DNA from 2 places in the Bacillus sp. L381 genome. Region 2 is predicted to be linked to the other one. Evidence: riboswitches for the same ligand, from Rfam matches in the RefSeq annotation. Region 2 holds a riboswitch; the other holds the start of a gene.
The links. Region 2 has a riboswitch for S-adenosylmethionine ahead of mtnW (2,3-diketo-5-methylthiopentyl-1-phosphate enolase). Riboswitches for the same ligand answer to the same signal wherever they lie in the genome.
Positions count from the first base shown of each region.

Region 1: linked by a shared signal. The riboswitch ahead of QRX25_RS07565 (phosphoadenylyl-sulfate reductase) and the one ahead of mtnW (2,3-diketo-5-methylthiopentyl-1-phosphate enolase) in region 2 are both predicted to bind S-adenosylmethionine.

Region 1 is NZ_CP127224.1:1,478,745-1,486,096, reverse strand. Features, by position in the region: gene cysP (sulfate permease) at 1-851, opposite strand, end outside; gene QRX25_RS07565 (phosphoadenylyl-sulfate reductase) at 864-1,565, opposite strand; SAM riboswitch class I at 1,692-1,796, opposite strand; gene pyrE (orotate phosphoribosyltransferase) at 1,898-2,530, opposite strand; gene pyrF (orotidine-5'-phosphate decarboxylase) at 2,527-3,246, opposite strand; gene QRX25_RS07550 (dihydroorotate dehydrogenase) at 3,215-4,150, opposite strand; gene QRX25_RS07545 (dihydroorotate dehydrogenase electron transfer subunit) at 4,150-4,920, opposite strand; gene carB (carbamoyl-phosphate synthase (glutamine-hydrolyzing) large subunit) at 4,917-7,352, opposite strand, start outside.
Region 2 is NZ_CP127224.1:1,296,840-1,304,191, forward strand. Features, by position in the region: gene QRX25_RS06615 (carbon-nitrogen family hydrolase) at 1-741, opposite strand, end outside; gene QRX25_RS06620 (pyridoxal phosphate-dependent aminotransferase) at 834-2,030, shown strand; SAM riboswitch class I at 2,067-2,166, shown strand; gene mtnW (2,3-diketo-5-methylthiopentyl-1-phosphate enolase) at 2,248-3,462, shown strand; gene mtnX (2-hydroxy-3-keto-5-methylthiopentenyl-1-phosphate phosphatase) at 3,459-4,163, shown strand; gene QRX25_RS06635 (methylthioribulose 1-phosphate dehydratase) at 4,121-4,750, shown strand; gene mtnD (acireductone dioxygenase) at 4,766-5,302, shown strand; gene spo0E (aspartyl-phosphate phosphatase Spo0E) at 5,584-5,844, shown strand; gene kinD (sporulation kinase KinD) at 6,053-7,352, opposite strand, start outside.

The sequences.
Region 1 (7,352 bases), 180 kb from region 2:
TTATGAAAAACGTTCGGCCCGTTTTTGGCCATTCCGATACCGATAATTGATGATGATGTCACCTGCGCCAAAGGGACAGGCAGACCGAAGACGGAACTGATAATGACAAGCCCCGCGCCGGTTCCGGACAGCAGGATGCCTTCGCCGGCTGAAAATCTCGTAATCTTTTTTCCGTTGGTTTCAAGCACTTTGCGTCCTAATAGCAGAGCGCCGAGAGCGACAAATACGCCTCCGTACAGCGTCCCTTTGGACACGCTGAGCACGCCGGCCGCAACCAACGGTCCTACCGCATTTGCGACGTTGTTCATTCCGGCTGAAAAAGCTTCCCAAAACCCCGCAATAAGCAGCACAATCCCCAATATCTTCTGTTTCCGATTCGAAACGACCCGAATATTCAGATAACTGAATACCTTCGATACGAGAAATGTGAAACAGAACGCGACAAACGGAACAAGCACCCAAAAGATCACAATCACCAGAAGATGCTGTAAAAACAACACTTTGTATGCGACGCCGACACCGACAATCGCCCCGACAGTGACCTCACTCGTCGACAGCGGAATGCCGAGCACATTCGCCGTGAATAACGATAGCGCCGCCGCCCCGATAATAATGCAGACAATGGTGAGCGTAATCGTCTGTTCGGGAATGATTCCGCCGCTGATTGTCTTAACGACTTCTCCGCCGCCGATAACCGCCCCTGACAGGACGCCGGCTGCGCAGATGATCAGCGCATACGTTTTCTTTTTAACGGCGCCTGACCCGTAAGCGACTCCCATTGAAGCTGCGGCTCCGCTGGCTCCGATATTCATGGCAAAAAACAGGCTGAATAAAATAGCGGCTAATTCCATCTTGCAGCTCCTTTATTCATGCAGTCCGCATTCTGTTTTCGCCATGCCGTTCCATCTGCCGCTGCGCAAATCTTCTGCGGTAAACGCAGGTGAAGTGCACGGTTCACAGCCGATGCTCGGATAGCCCTGATCATGAAGGATATTATAATCCAGCTCATGCTTGGATGTATATCTCCAGATGTCTTTCCATGTCCAATGGATCAGCGGGCATACTTTAATTGATTGAAACTTGTCGTCTTTATTCAGGAAATTCGTATTCGCCCGGCTCGGCCCTTGATCGCGGCGAAGGCCTGACAGCCATGCCGGACGCCCGGCGAGCGCTTCTCTTAATGGCAGAATTTTTCTAATGAAGCAGCACTGGTTCGGTTCTCTTTCCCATAGTTTATCTCCGTGAGCCTCGGCCTGTTCCTCAAGCGTAAGGCCGGGCTGTTTCAGGATGATGTTCAGTCCCGGGTAACGTTCTTTCACTTTTTCGATCGTTTCATAGGTTTCTTTAAAGTGAAGGCCCGTATCGAGAAACACGATTTCCGCGTCTTTTTTCACTTTAGAAATCAAATCGATCAGGACGATGCCCTCAATCCCGAAGCTGCACGCGTAAACAAGCTGGTCTCCGTAGTGGCCGTACGCCCATTTTAAAACGGACAGCGCGCCTTTATAGGAATCGTCTTCCGGAAATGTAATCGCCGGTTCTTCCCATGTGTCATACGTTAGCATTTTTTCTTTCCTCCTCCCGGAGACAATCAAACAGCTGATGTTTTCTGCCGGTTGTCTTATCCCTCAATCTTTTTTTCATAAAAAAACTTTCAATCCAGCGGAATGAAAGACAGTGACCCGATATAGCCCTTATCTTCAAAATGCTGTGCATTTTTCTGGATGCGGCACCTTGCAATACATGCAGGTTGCCGGGCGTCATCGGTCCAGTCCCTCAGCCGCTCTTGATAAGCTTTTAGATTTGTACTAAATTTTAGCACAATTCTAACAGAAGTCAACCCGAGTTTTTTGATAGGAATAATAAAAACAGGCTCTGAGGCCTGTTTTTATTATCATTATTTTTTAAACCAATCTTTTGACTCGGGATTCTGTTTCCATGATTTCAGTTTCTCAATGTCATCTGAATGAATCGTTCCGTTTTCTAGCGCCACTTCAATCAGCGTGTCATAATCCGTTAATGAGTAATACGGCAGACCCGCTTTTTTAAAGGCTTCTCTTGCTTTCGGCAGGCCGTATGTAAAAATGGAAATGACGCCGAGGACTTCCGCACCCTCTTTTTTAAGGGCTTCCGCAGCTTCGAGCACGCTGCCTCCGGTAGAAATCAAGTCTTCAATCACGACTGTTTTTTGCCCTTTTTTAACGGCGCCTTCTATTTGATTTCCTTTGCCGTGCGCTTTCGGCTTGCTTCTGACGTAGCACATCGGCGCGCCTGTACGGTCTGCGAGAAGCGCAGCGTGAGGAATGCCTGCCGTTGCAGTTCCCGCGATCATCTCCGCCTCTGGGAAATGATCTTTCAGCAGTTTGCTGAGCCCGTCCGCTACATCATTTCTCACTTCCGGATACGATAATGTCAGACGGTTGTCACAATAGATCGGTGATAAAATGCCGCTCGCCCAAGTAAATGGCTCATTCGGACGTAAAAAGACAGCTTCAATGTGTAATAGATGTTTTGCGATAGCTTGTTTCATCGGCGAACACCCTCCCATTCCAGTTTAATTGCTTCATATGCTTTAACGGGATTTTCCGCTTTTGTAATTGAGCGGCCCACGACAATGGCTGACGAGCCGTTTTCTTTCGCAAATGACGGAGTCGCCGTCCGGACTTGATCGTCAGCTGCGTCACTAGCGGTGCGGATGCCGGGCGTGACTGTCAGAAATGACGGCCGGACCGCTTCATAAATGGCTTTTGTTTCATGAACCGAACATACCACTCCGTCCAGACCGCACTCTTCCGCCATTTTTCCGTAATGAACAACCGTTTCTAAAAGCGGCTTTTGCAGCAGAAGCTCTTCCTTCGCCATCTGCTCTGAAGTGCTGGTCAGCTGGGTGACTGCAATTAAAGACGGGCGTTTTTTGCCTCTCGGTGTGCCCTCTTCAAGCCCTTCTAGAGCCGCTCGCATCATACGTGCGCCTCCCGCTGCATGGACATTGACGAGATCAACGCCGAGGCCGGCAAGCCGTTTCATCGCTTTATTGACTGTAGTCGGAATATCGTGAAGCTTCAAATCTAAAAATATGTCACAATTCCGTTCTTTTAATTGGTGAATGATGGCCGGGCCTTCCTGATAAAAAAGTTCCATCCCCGTTTTGACAAACAGCCTTTCCTTTTCAAACAAATCTAAAAACGCTAAAGTTTCTTCCCCTGATGCAAAATCAAGCGCGATGATGGGCAGGTTGTTTTTCATGTTTCCAGCTCCTTCCGATGCATTCACTTACAGATTGAAAGCCGTATTGGCGCAGCACACGAGGGAGCTGTTCTATGATTTCCGGGCAGACAAACGGATTGACGAAGTTTGCCGTGCCGACCGCAACCGCACTCGCCCCGGCAAGTAGAAATTCCAGTGCATCCTCTGCGGTCTGGACGCCGCCCATCCCGATAATCGGAATTTGAACGGCCTGACTGACTTCGTATACCATCCGGATGGCGACCGGTTTGATTGCCGGGCCTGACAACCCGCCCGTTTTATTTGCTAAAATCGGCCGTCCTGTCTTAAGATCGAGCCTCATCCCGACGAGTGTATTAATCATCGTCAGGCCGTCAGCACCGGCTGCTTCAATCGCCTTGGCAATTTCGGTTATGTTGGCGACATTAGGCGAAAGCTTCACATATACAGGCACTGCGGAAACTTCTTTTACCGCCTTTGTCAGATCAGCCGCCATGACGGGATCAGTGCCAAAAGCAATCCCGCCCGTTTTGACATTCGGACACGAAATGTTAAGTTCAAGCGCATGCACATTCGGCGCTTTGCTGATATGCTCGGCCACTTCTTTATAGTCTTCCACCTGAGAACCGGCGACGTTTGCGATAATCGGCGTATCAAACTGTTCAAGCCAAGGCAGCTCATGTTTGAGTACATGCTCAAGTCCGGGATTTTGCAGGCCAATGGCATTCAGCATTCCCGCGTTTGTCTCCGCTACTCTCGGTGTCGGATTTCCGAAACGCGCTTCGTTCGTAGTGGCTTTAATCATGATGCCTCCGAGGCATGATAAATCATAAAATCCGGCATATTCCTTTCCGAAACCGAAACATCCGGAAGCGGGGATGATCGGGTTTTTCAATCGGAGACCCGGCAAATTCACCTCTAACATTACAGCGCCACCTCCTCAGCTTTAAATACCGGCCCGTCAAGGCAGACTTTCACATATGATGTATCGCTTTCGCCCGTACGGCACACGCAGGCGAAGCAGGCCCCTATTCCGCAGCCCATCCGCTCCTCCATCGAGAGATAAACCTCTTTATGGCCGTACTGCTGCTTCAGTGCTTTCAGCATCGGTGTCGGCCCGCAGCTGAGCAGGACATCGAATTCGAGCTGCTTTTCGCGGATGATGTCAGTGACAAATCCTTTTTCTCCATATGTCCCGTCAGCCGTCGCCACATAGGTGTCTCCGTACGCGAGACATTCCTGTTCATAAAAAACATCCTTTGCTGATTGAAACCCCAGCACGTGAATGACGTTTACGCCTTTTTCCGTCAGGCGCTTTGACAGTTCCTGCAAAGGCGGAACCCCGACTCCGCCTCCGACTAACAGCGCGGTTTTGCCGGGTTCAATCCGCCGGACGGGGAATCCGTTGCCGAGAGGGCCGAGAACATCTATCCTGCTGCCCTCTTTTTTCTCGGACAAAAGACGCGTTCCCTCACCGTCAGTTCTGTAGATAACGGATACTTCATTCACGGCGAAATCGACGTCCGCAATGCTGAGCGGCCTTCTTAAAAGCGGCGTGACCGCGTCACTCACCTTTAAATGAAGAAACTGTCCCGGCTCGGTAAAGTGCCGGACAAGTTCTCCTTTCAGCACCATCTTATAGATCCGGTCGGCAATTTCCGAGTTGGATTGAACAGTCAAATGCGCTTTTTTCATATCGTGAGAGCCGCCTTTTGATTGGTTTCAGATGCAGGCATATGATCCGCACAGAATGTCATGCTTTCCAATACCCGCAAAATGGCTTCGGCCGTATCTAAAGATGTCAGGCAGGCGACTCCGTTCTCAACGGATTCGCGGCGGATTCTGAAGCCGTCTCTGGCCGGCTGTTTGCCTTTTGTCAGCGTATTGATGACAAATTGCGCTTCACCGTTTCTGATGACGTCGATGAGATTTTTTCCTTCTTCGCCGATTTTCCCGACGACCTGAGCCGGAATCCGAGCGTCTTTCAAATAAGCCGCCGTTCCTTCCGTCGCCAAGATGTTATAGCCGATTGCATGGAACCGCTTTGCGATCATAAGTCCTTCTTCTTTATCTTTATCGGCAACGGTCAATAGCACTGAGCCGTAATTCGGGATTTGAATGCCAGAGGCAATCAGCGCTTTGTAGAGCGCTTTTTCCAGGGTTGAATCTTTGCCCATGACCTCTCCCGTCGACTTCATTTCAGGCCCTAATGTAATATCCACTCTTCTCAGCTTCGCGAATGAGAAGACAGGCGCTTTCACGTATACCCCCTGCTGTTCAGGCTGCAGCCCTTCTTTGTAGCCGAAATCAGCAAGCTTTTGGCCGAGAATGACCTTTGTCGCCAGATTCGCCATCGGAATCTTTGTGATTTTGCTTAAGAACGGCACGGTTCTGCTTGACCGCGGATTTACTTCGAGCACGTACACTTCACCTTGCGAAAGTACGAACTGGATGTTCAGCAAGCCAATGATGTTGAGGCCTTTTGCTAAAGCTACAGTGTATTGTTCGATTTTTTTCTTAATGTCTTCGCTTAAAGACTGAGGCGGATAGACGGCGATTGAATCTCCTGAGTGGACGCCGGCCCGCTCGATATGCTCCATAATTCCCGGGATGACGACTGTTTCGCCGTCGGATACGGCATCGACTTCGATTTCTTTCCCCGTCAGATAACGGTCAATTAACACCGGATGCTGCGGGTTGATTTTGACCGCGTTTTTCATATAGTGAAGCAGCTCTTCTTCATGATAGACGATTTCCATCGCCCGGCCGCCGAGCACGTATGAAGGGCGGACAAGAACCGGATAGCCGATGGATGCAGCAATTTTGACCGCTTCGCTCACCGATACAGCGGTTTTTCCGAGCGGCTGCGGCACATTCAGCGCCTCAAGCGCCTGCTCGAACTTATCCCTGTCTTCCGCACGGTCTAAATCCTCAAGTGATGTGCCGAGGATTTTGACGCCGCGGGCGCTCAATTCTTCCGCAAGGTTGATCGCCGTCTGGCCGCCGAATTGGACGACAACTCCTACCGGCTGTTCCAAATCGATGATGTGCATGACATCTTCAACCGTCAGCGGTTCAAAATACAGCTTGTCTGATATGCTGAAATCAGTGGACACCGTCTCAGGGTTGTTGTTGATAATAATCGCTTCATAGCCTGCCTGCTTGATCGCCCAGACAGAATGAACGGTCGCATAGTCAAATTCGACGCCCTGTCCGATGCGGATCGGACCTGAGCCGAGGACGACGACACTTTTTCTTGGTGTAACCTCAGACTCATTTTCTTCCTCATATGTGCTGTAGAAGTACGGGGTTTCTGATTCGAATTCCGCCGCGCATGTATCCACCATTTTATATACAGGCTTGATGGCTGCTTCTTTTCGCATTTGATACAGCTCTCGTTCCGGCATGTTCCATTCCCGGCTGATATATTTGTCGGAAAAGCCGAGTTCCTTCGCTGTCTGAAGGACGGCGAGGCTGCCTTTTTCCGCTTTCAGCTTTCTTTCAAAAGCGACCAGCTTATAGAGCTTGTGCAAAAAGAAAACGTCAATTGCGGAAAACTCATGAAGCTGCTCTACCGTGTAGCCTCTTCTGAAAGCTTCAGCGAGGTAAAACAGCCGTTCGTCTCCGGCCTTTCTGATCCGTTTTTCCAAAAGCCCGTCAGAAATTTCTTCCGCATCCTTCAGTTCGAGATGATAGACATCGGCTTCCAGTGAGCGGACTGCCTTTAACAGCGATTCTTCAAGGGTGCGTCCGATGGCCATGACCTCTCCGGTCGCTTTCATTTGTGTTCCGAGTCTGCGGTTTGCCGATTCAAATTTATCAAACGGCCAGCGCGGGATCTTAGAAACGACATAGTCAAGCGCAGGCTCAAAAGCCGCATATGTTTTTCCCGTTACGGGGTTCATCATTTCATCAAGAGAAAGCCCGACTGCGATTTTCGCCGCAAGTTTTGCGATCGGATAACCCGTTGCTTTTGAAGCGAGGGCAGATGAGCGGCTCACCCGCGGATTCACTTCGATAATGTAGTATTGGAAGCTGTCGGGATCCAGCGCGAGCTGAACATTACAGCCGCCTTCTATGCCGAGCGCGCGGATCAGCTTTAATGAAACATTGCGCAAAAGCTGATA
Region 2 (7,352 bases):
GGTGCCGCGCACAGCCTCGCTATCTGAAACATCGATTTCCGCCCGGACTGCGCCTTCCGTCCGGTCTCCTTCAGCCAAAATCCGGCCCCATGGGTCAATCACCAGGCTGTGGCCGGCAAATTCATTATCGGGATTGGATCCCGTGCAGTTGCAGGCGGCGACAAAACATTGGTTTTCAATTGCTCTGGCGATAAGCAGGCTTCGCCAATGATCGAGGCGGGGCAACGGCCATTCCGCAGAGATAAACAGTACATTCGCTCCCTGGGACGTATGCTTTCTGATCCATTCGGGGAAACGGATATCATAGCAGATCAGCCCGGCGCACTTGACACCGTCAAGCTCAAAGGAACCGTCGCTGTTTCCGGCTGACAGATATATATGTTCATCCATCAGCTGAAACAGATGGGCTTTTTGATACTGCTTCACGATCTGTCCGCTGTTATCGGCGATGTACATGGTGTTATAGACATTTTCTCCTTCTTTGACCGCGACAGATCCGGCAACGAGGTGTACATTGAATCTTTTTGCCGTTTTTTTAAGCCATTGTACCGAGGTTTCGCCGTTTTCATCCGCCAGCTGGTCAAGCCGTGTGAGGTCATAGCCGGTCGTCCATAACTCAGGAAGCACGATGACATCAGCGCGGCGGCTTTCTTGCTCAATCAAAGATTCTGCTTTTTTGAAGTTTTCTGAAGGATTTCCGTATGAAATATCAAATTGCAAACAAGAAACGGTCCATTTCATTTTTTTAACACCCCAAGTTTCTCTTTACTTTTTTTATTTAACCATATATGATGATGGACTATCATTTCAAGAAATTTTTAGAAGGTGAAAATATGAACTTTGAAATCTCTGATGTACTCAAACAGCTGCCGGAACAATTTTTCGCATCATTGGTGCAAAAAGTGAATCAAAAGCTGAAAGAAGGCAAAGACGTCATTAATTTAGGACAGGGGAACCCCGATCAGCCGACGCCTCAGCATATCGTTGAGGAAATGAAGCGCGCCGTCGAAAGGCCGGAAAATCATAAATACTCATCCTTCCGGGGCGCTTACAGCTTCAAAAAAGCAGCCGCTGAATTTTATGAAAGGGAGTACGGGGTTACGCTTAATCCGGAAACGGAAGTGGCCGTGCTGTTCGGAGGCAAGGCGGGACTTGTAGAGATTCCGCAATGTCTTTTGAACCCGGGAGATACAATTCTTGTGCCTGATCCCGGATATCCTGACTACTGGTCGGGGGTCGCTCTTGCGAAAGCGAAAATGGAAATGATGCCGCTGACGGAAGATAGAGGATTTCTCCCTGATTACAGCGCAATTCCTGAAAAGGTGCAAAATGAGGCGAAGCTGCTGTATCTCAATTATCCGAATAATCCGACCGGCGCCGTGGCGACAGAGGCGTTTTTTGAGGAAACGGTCAGCTTTGCAGAACAAAACGGCATTTGTGTCGTTCATGATTTCGCGTACGGAGCAGTCGGCTTTGACGGGCATAAACCGCTGAGCTTTTTGGAGACGGAAGGTGCAAAAGAGACTGGAATTGAAATCTATACCTTGTCAAAAACTTATAACATGGCGGGCTGGCGTGTCGGATTTGCCGTCGGAAACGCGTCTGTTATCGAAGCGATCAACCTTTATCAGGATCATATGTTTGTCAGCCTGTTTCCCGCCGCGCAGCAGGCGGCGGCAGCAGCTCTTTTAGCGGATCAGGCGTGCGTCGCAGCTCAAAATAACAGATATGAGTCGAGACGAAATGCATGGATTGCAGCATGCCGCGATATCGGCTGGGATGTCACGGCTCCCGCGGGCTCTTTTTTTGCATGGCTCCCGGTGCCGGACGGTTATACATCACAGTCGTTTTCAGATCTGCTGCTGGAAAAAGCAAATGTTGCGGTCGCAGCCGGAAACGGGTTCGGAAAATGGGGGGAGGGCTATATCAGAGTCGGCCTTCTGACAAGTGAAGAAAGACTTAAAGAGGCTGCGGAACGGATCGGGAAACTCAATCTTTTCACCCGAAAAAGCATTGACATATCAAAATAACAATGCGATAATTCAAAATACTTTATAAAATCATTATTCTTATCAAGAGCAGGCAGAGGGACGAGCCCGATGAAGCCCGGCAACCGACTGTTAAAGCACGGTGCTAATTCTTGCAGCAGGAGCTGAGAGATAAGATTCGGACATAACACGAAGCCTCTTTCTGCTCATACGGAAGAGGTTTTTTTATGTTTTTCGAAAGAAAGAGAGGCGTTCACGCATGAGCGAAGTATTGGCAACATATCTTCTGACGGACACAACAGACAGTGAAAAGCGGGCGGAACAGATTGCAGCGGGGCTGACGGTAGGTTCCTGGACAGATCTGCCCCTTGTGAAGCAAGAACAGCTCAGAAAGCATAAAGGCCGGGTCGTAAAAGTTGAGGAGAAAGAAGGATCCCCGGAAAACGAAAAACAGGCCGTCATCACCATCGCCTATCCTGAGGCGAACTTTTCAAGAGACATACCCGCCGTCCTGACGACTGTATTCGGAAAGCTGTCACTGGACGGAAAAATAAAATTGACTGATCTTGAATTTTCCGAAGGGTTTAAACGCTCTCTTCCCGGGCCGAAGTTCGGCATATACGGCATTCGCAAACTGCTGGGCGAATTTGAAAGACCGCTTCTGATGAGCATATTTAAAGGGGTGATCGGACGGGATCTCCGTGACATTAAAGAACAGCTCAGACAGCAGGCGCTCGGCGGCGTTGATCTTATTAAAGACGACGAAATCTTCTTTGAAAATGAGCTGGCTCCGTTTGAAACCCGCATTATCGAAGGGAAACAAGTCCTGAAGGAAACCCGGGGGGAGACGGGACATAAAACGCTGTATGCCGTGAACCTGACGGGGAGAACTGCTGAATTGCGGGATAAAGCGAGACGCGCGGCAGAGCTCGGGGCGGACGCCCTCTTACTTAATGTGTTCGCCTACGGTTTGGATGTGATGCAAAGCCTTGCGGAAGACGGGGAAATCCCGCTTCCGATTATGGCGCATCCGGCAGTCAGCGGCGCATTCACATCATCTCCCGTTTACGGTTTATCGCATGCGCTTTTGCTCGGCAAGCTGAACCGCTATTGCGGTGCTGATTTCAGTTTATTTCCGTCACCTTACGGATCCGTTGCACTGCCGAAGGAGTCCGCGCTTGCGATTCACGATGAATGTGTAAAAGACGATGTCTTTCATCCCTCGTTTGCCGTCCCGTCAGCAGGCATTCATCCCGGCATGGTGCCGTTGCTGATGCGTGATTTCGGCATTGATCACATCATTAATGCCGGCGGAGGCGTTCACGGCCATCCGAACGGAGCAGAGGGAGGCGGAAAAGCGTTCCGCGCCATCATTGATGCGGTGCTTGAAGCCCAGCCGATTGAAGAAAAAGCCGCGTCGTGCAAAGATCTTCAGCTCGCATTAGACAAATGGGGAAGGGTGGAAGCCGTATGACCCGCACACCGCTGATTATTTGTGATTTCGACGGAACGGTTACCATGAACGACAACATTGTCAGTATGATGAAAGAATTTGCGCCTCCTGAGTGGCTTGAATTAAAAGACGGTGTTCTGTCTAAAAGCCTATCAATCCAGGAAGGAGTCGGCCGGATGTTTGGGCTGCTGCCGAGCAGTTTAAAAGAAGAGCTGACTGATTTTATCCTGAAGGATGCGAAAATAAGGGACGGCTTTTTGGATTTTGTCTCGTTTGTCCGGTCAAACGATCTCCCGTTTTATATCGTAAGCGGGGGAATGGACTTTTTTGTGCACCCGCTTTTGGAAGGCATCGTAGAAAAGGAGCGGATTTTCTGCAATCATGCTTCCTTTGACAATGAATATATTCATATCAATTGGCCGCACGCCTGTGACGGCGACTGCACGAATCAATGCGGCTGCTGCAAACCGTCAGTGATCCGAAAGCTGTCCGATCAGCAGAATTTTCTCATTATGATCGGTGATTCGGTCACGGACCTCGAGGCTGCAAAATTATCCGATATGTGCTTTGCAAGGGATTATCTTTTGACTGAATGCAAAGAACTCGGTCTTCGGCATCTGCCTTTTCAAGATTTTCATGAGGTGAAAACAGGCATCGAAAACATCGGGGAGGTGCAGGCATGGCTGCAAAAGAAGAACGCTGGCGCGAACTTGCCGAGGTAAAGCGCGAGCTGGCTGAAAGAGACTGGTTTCCGGCAACGAGCGGAAATCTTTCCATTAAAGTATCCGACGGGCCGCTGACTTTTCTCGTTACGGCAAGCGGCAAAGACAAACGAAAAGAAACAGACGAAGATTTTCTCTTAGTCGATGAGAACGGGAAGCCCGCTGAGACCGGCCATTCCTTAAAACCCTCGGCAGAAACGCTTCTTCATACTTACTTATACAAAAAGACAGACGCAGGCTGCTGTCTGCATGTCCATACCGTTAATAATAATGTCATCTCAGAGCTCTACGGAGATGAAAAACAAATCACCTTTCAGGGGCAGGAGATTATTAAGGCGCTCGGATTGTGGGAGGAAAACGCGGCGGTGACCGTTCCGATCATTGACAATCCGGCGCACATCCCGGCATTGGCCGAAAGCTTCGCGCGCCATGCAGACACCGAATCAGGCGCGGTATTAATCCGCAATCACGGCATTACGGCATGGGGGCGGACCGCGTTTGAGGCGAAAAGGGTGCTGGAAGCCTATGAATTTTTATTCAGCTGTCACATCAAGCTTCTGTCACTTCGGCCGCAGCTCGTAAAATAAAAGGAGGAATGCAAAATGGCGACAATCAGAATTCATGATGAAAAGAATACGATCATTGAAAATCAGGAAGAAGTAGCGCGCTTTTTAGACGAACAAGAGGTAATCTATGAGCAGTGGAATATTGAAAAACTTCCGCCTGAGCTTTCGGAGAAATATGATGTAACCGAAGCTGAAAAAGAGCGGATTCTCGCGGCGTTTGACAAGGAGATTCAGGATATTTCAGCCCGGCGCGGCTATCAGTCTCAGGATGTCATTTCTTTATCAGATTCAACGCCGAATCTAGATGAATTATTGAAAAATTTCCAAAGAGAACATCACCACACGGATGATGAAGTCCGCTTTATTGTCAGCGGGCACGGCATCTTCGTCATTCAAGGCAAAGACGGCACTTTTTTTGATGTCCGTTTAAATCCGGGAGATTTGATTTCGGTTCCGGAGAACATCCGCCACTACTTTACGCTTCAGGAAGACCGCCGGGTCGTCGCCATCCGAATCTTCGTGACGACTGAAGGCTGGGTGCCGATTTACGAAAATGAAAGTGTGCAAAACTGATAGACTTGCGAACCTCTCATGCAGCCAGCGGCATGAGAGGTTTTTTATTTTAATATAAAATCAGCTGTCTCTGTTTTTTGTGCGTTGAAATATGCCGCATTCTGTTTATATCATTACCTGAATGGGTATTATTCTCGTAATCATGCTAAAGATTCCAATATGAAATGAAAAATTAAGTTATTTAGTAAAAAAATGTTTACAAATAAAGTATAATCTGTAATAATGCTCAATAACCCAATCAAACTTGTTTCCTATTCTTTTAGCGGTGAGGGGTGAAGTGAATGGGCAGTTATTCTGAACAAGAACAATTGCTTGTATCTATTGATGAAAAGAGAAAAATGATGATAGATGCGGCTAACAGGCAGGGGTTTACAGGATATGACACGATCAGGCACAGCCAGGAACTGGACTGTCTGATGAACGCATATCAGCAGCTGATAAACCGTGAACGCACACATCACCAAGGAATACAGGGCCTTGTGAAGAAAATAGGCTTGTTCTCCCGCGGTGACATCATGCCTGCATATGAAGCAAACAAATAATTAATGATAAACAGATAACGAAGACTGAATGCGCTTCCTGATCAAGCGCCGCATCCGAAAGATGACCGCGTACAGTCAGCGGGTTTTTCCGCCGGCACAGCTCACGAAGCGCCTCGTATCTATCTGCCGGCTATGATGCCGTTCCCCGGTATATCCTCTTACACATATTCTTCTTTATCTAAAAAACACCCTGTTACAGGGTGTTTTTTCATCGTGAAGCGGCAGGGAGGGTAATGGTGACCTCTGTGCCTTTATCGACTTCGCTTTGAATGTCAATCGAACCGCCGTACATCAGCATGATTCGTTTACACACGACAAGGCCGAGACCGGTTCCTTTTTCTTTTGACGTTACAAACGGAAGAAAAATGTGCTCAAGCATATCTTCAGAAATACCCATTCCGTTGTCAGCAACCTTAATGACTGCTTTATGGTCGCGGGCTTCTAAATAGATGGACAGCCGGCCGCCTTCCTGCATTGACTCAAGCGCGTTTTTCGCGACATTTAAGATGACCTGTTTAATATGGTCTTTCGTGCAATTGACCTTGAGCGGCCGATTGACGAGAATCTCCACATTTACTTCCACATTATAAAGATTCCCTTCCGAATAAATAATCGGCATAATCTCATCAAGGATATCCTGCAGAGAGTTCACTTCTAATCGTTCCGCGGTCGGTTTGCCGAGCACTAAAAACTCACTGACAATCTGATTGATCCGTTTAATCTCCTGCTCAATAATTGAGAAATACAGCTGATCTTCCTCTGTTTTATATTTTTTCTGCAAAAGCTGAATGAAGCCGCTGATCCCTGTAAGCGGGTTCCGGATTTCATGGGCGGTGCTTGCGGCAAGCGTTCCGATCAGCTCCAATTTCTGCGCCTCGTTTTGAGCGCGCTCCAGCTGGGTCTTGCGCTTAAGCAGATAATATTGAACGAGGATGAACAGAATATTCAGCAGCACGGCGATACTGGACATCGGCAGCAGCACGCTTTTGGTCAGCTCGTTCAGCTCAACCGGTTTCGGAAAAACATTGATATTCCAGTTAATATCATCCAGATAGCCGCTGACCGGCTGCACGCCTTCTGATTGATCAGCGCGTCCGCTGGCAAATATCACTTTATCCTGGTGGGTTGCCTTGACATAAACGTCAGGACTTAGCATATTGATCATATTTCTCAAATAATCGACTTGTATGGCGGCCACTAAATAATCGGTGACTTCCCGGTTTGCATCTAACACGGGCACGCAGATCGTAAAGATGCGCTGGCCTGTAATTCTGCTGGGGTAGTCATTTGTGATGACTGTTTTCTTCGTCTTTTTTGCCTTCGTAAAATACGGTCTGTCGGCCAAATTCACCTTTGATTTCAGATCGGTCGTGCTTGCGATGACGTCACCTTTGGCATTCAGCATATACAGTCCGCTGAATCTGGGTTCATCCTCAAAAGCCTGATCGAGAATTTCACTTATCTTTTCTTCATTGACAGGCTTATCGACAGCGATCGCAAGTGTTGTC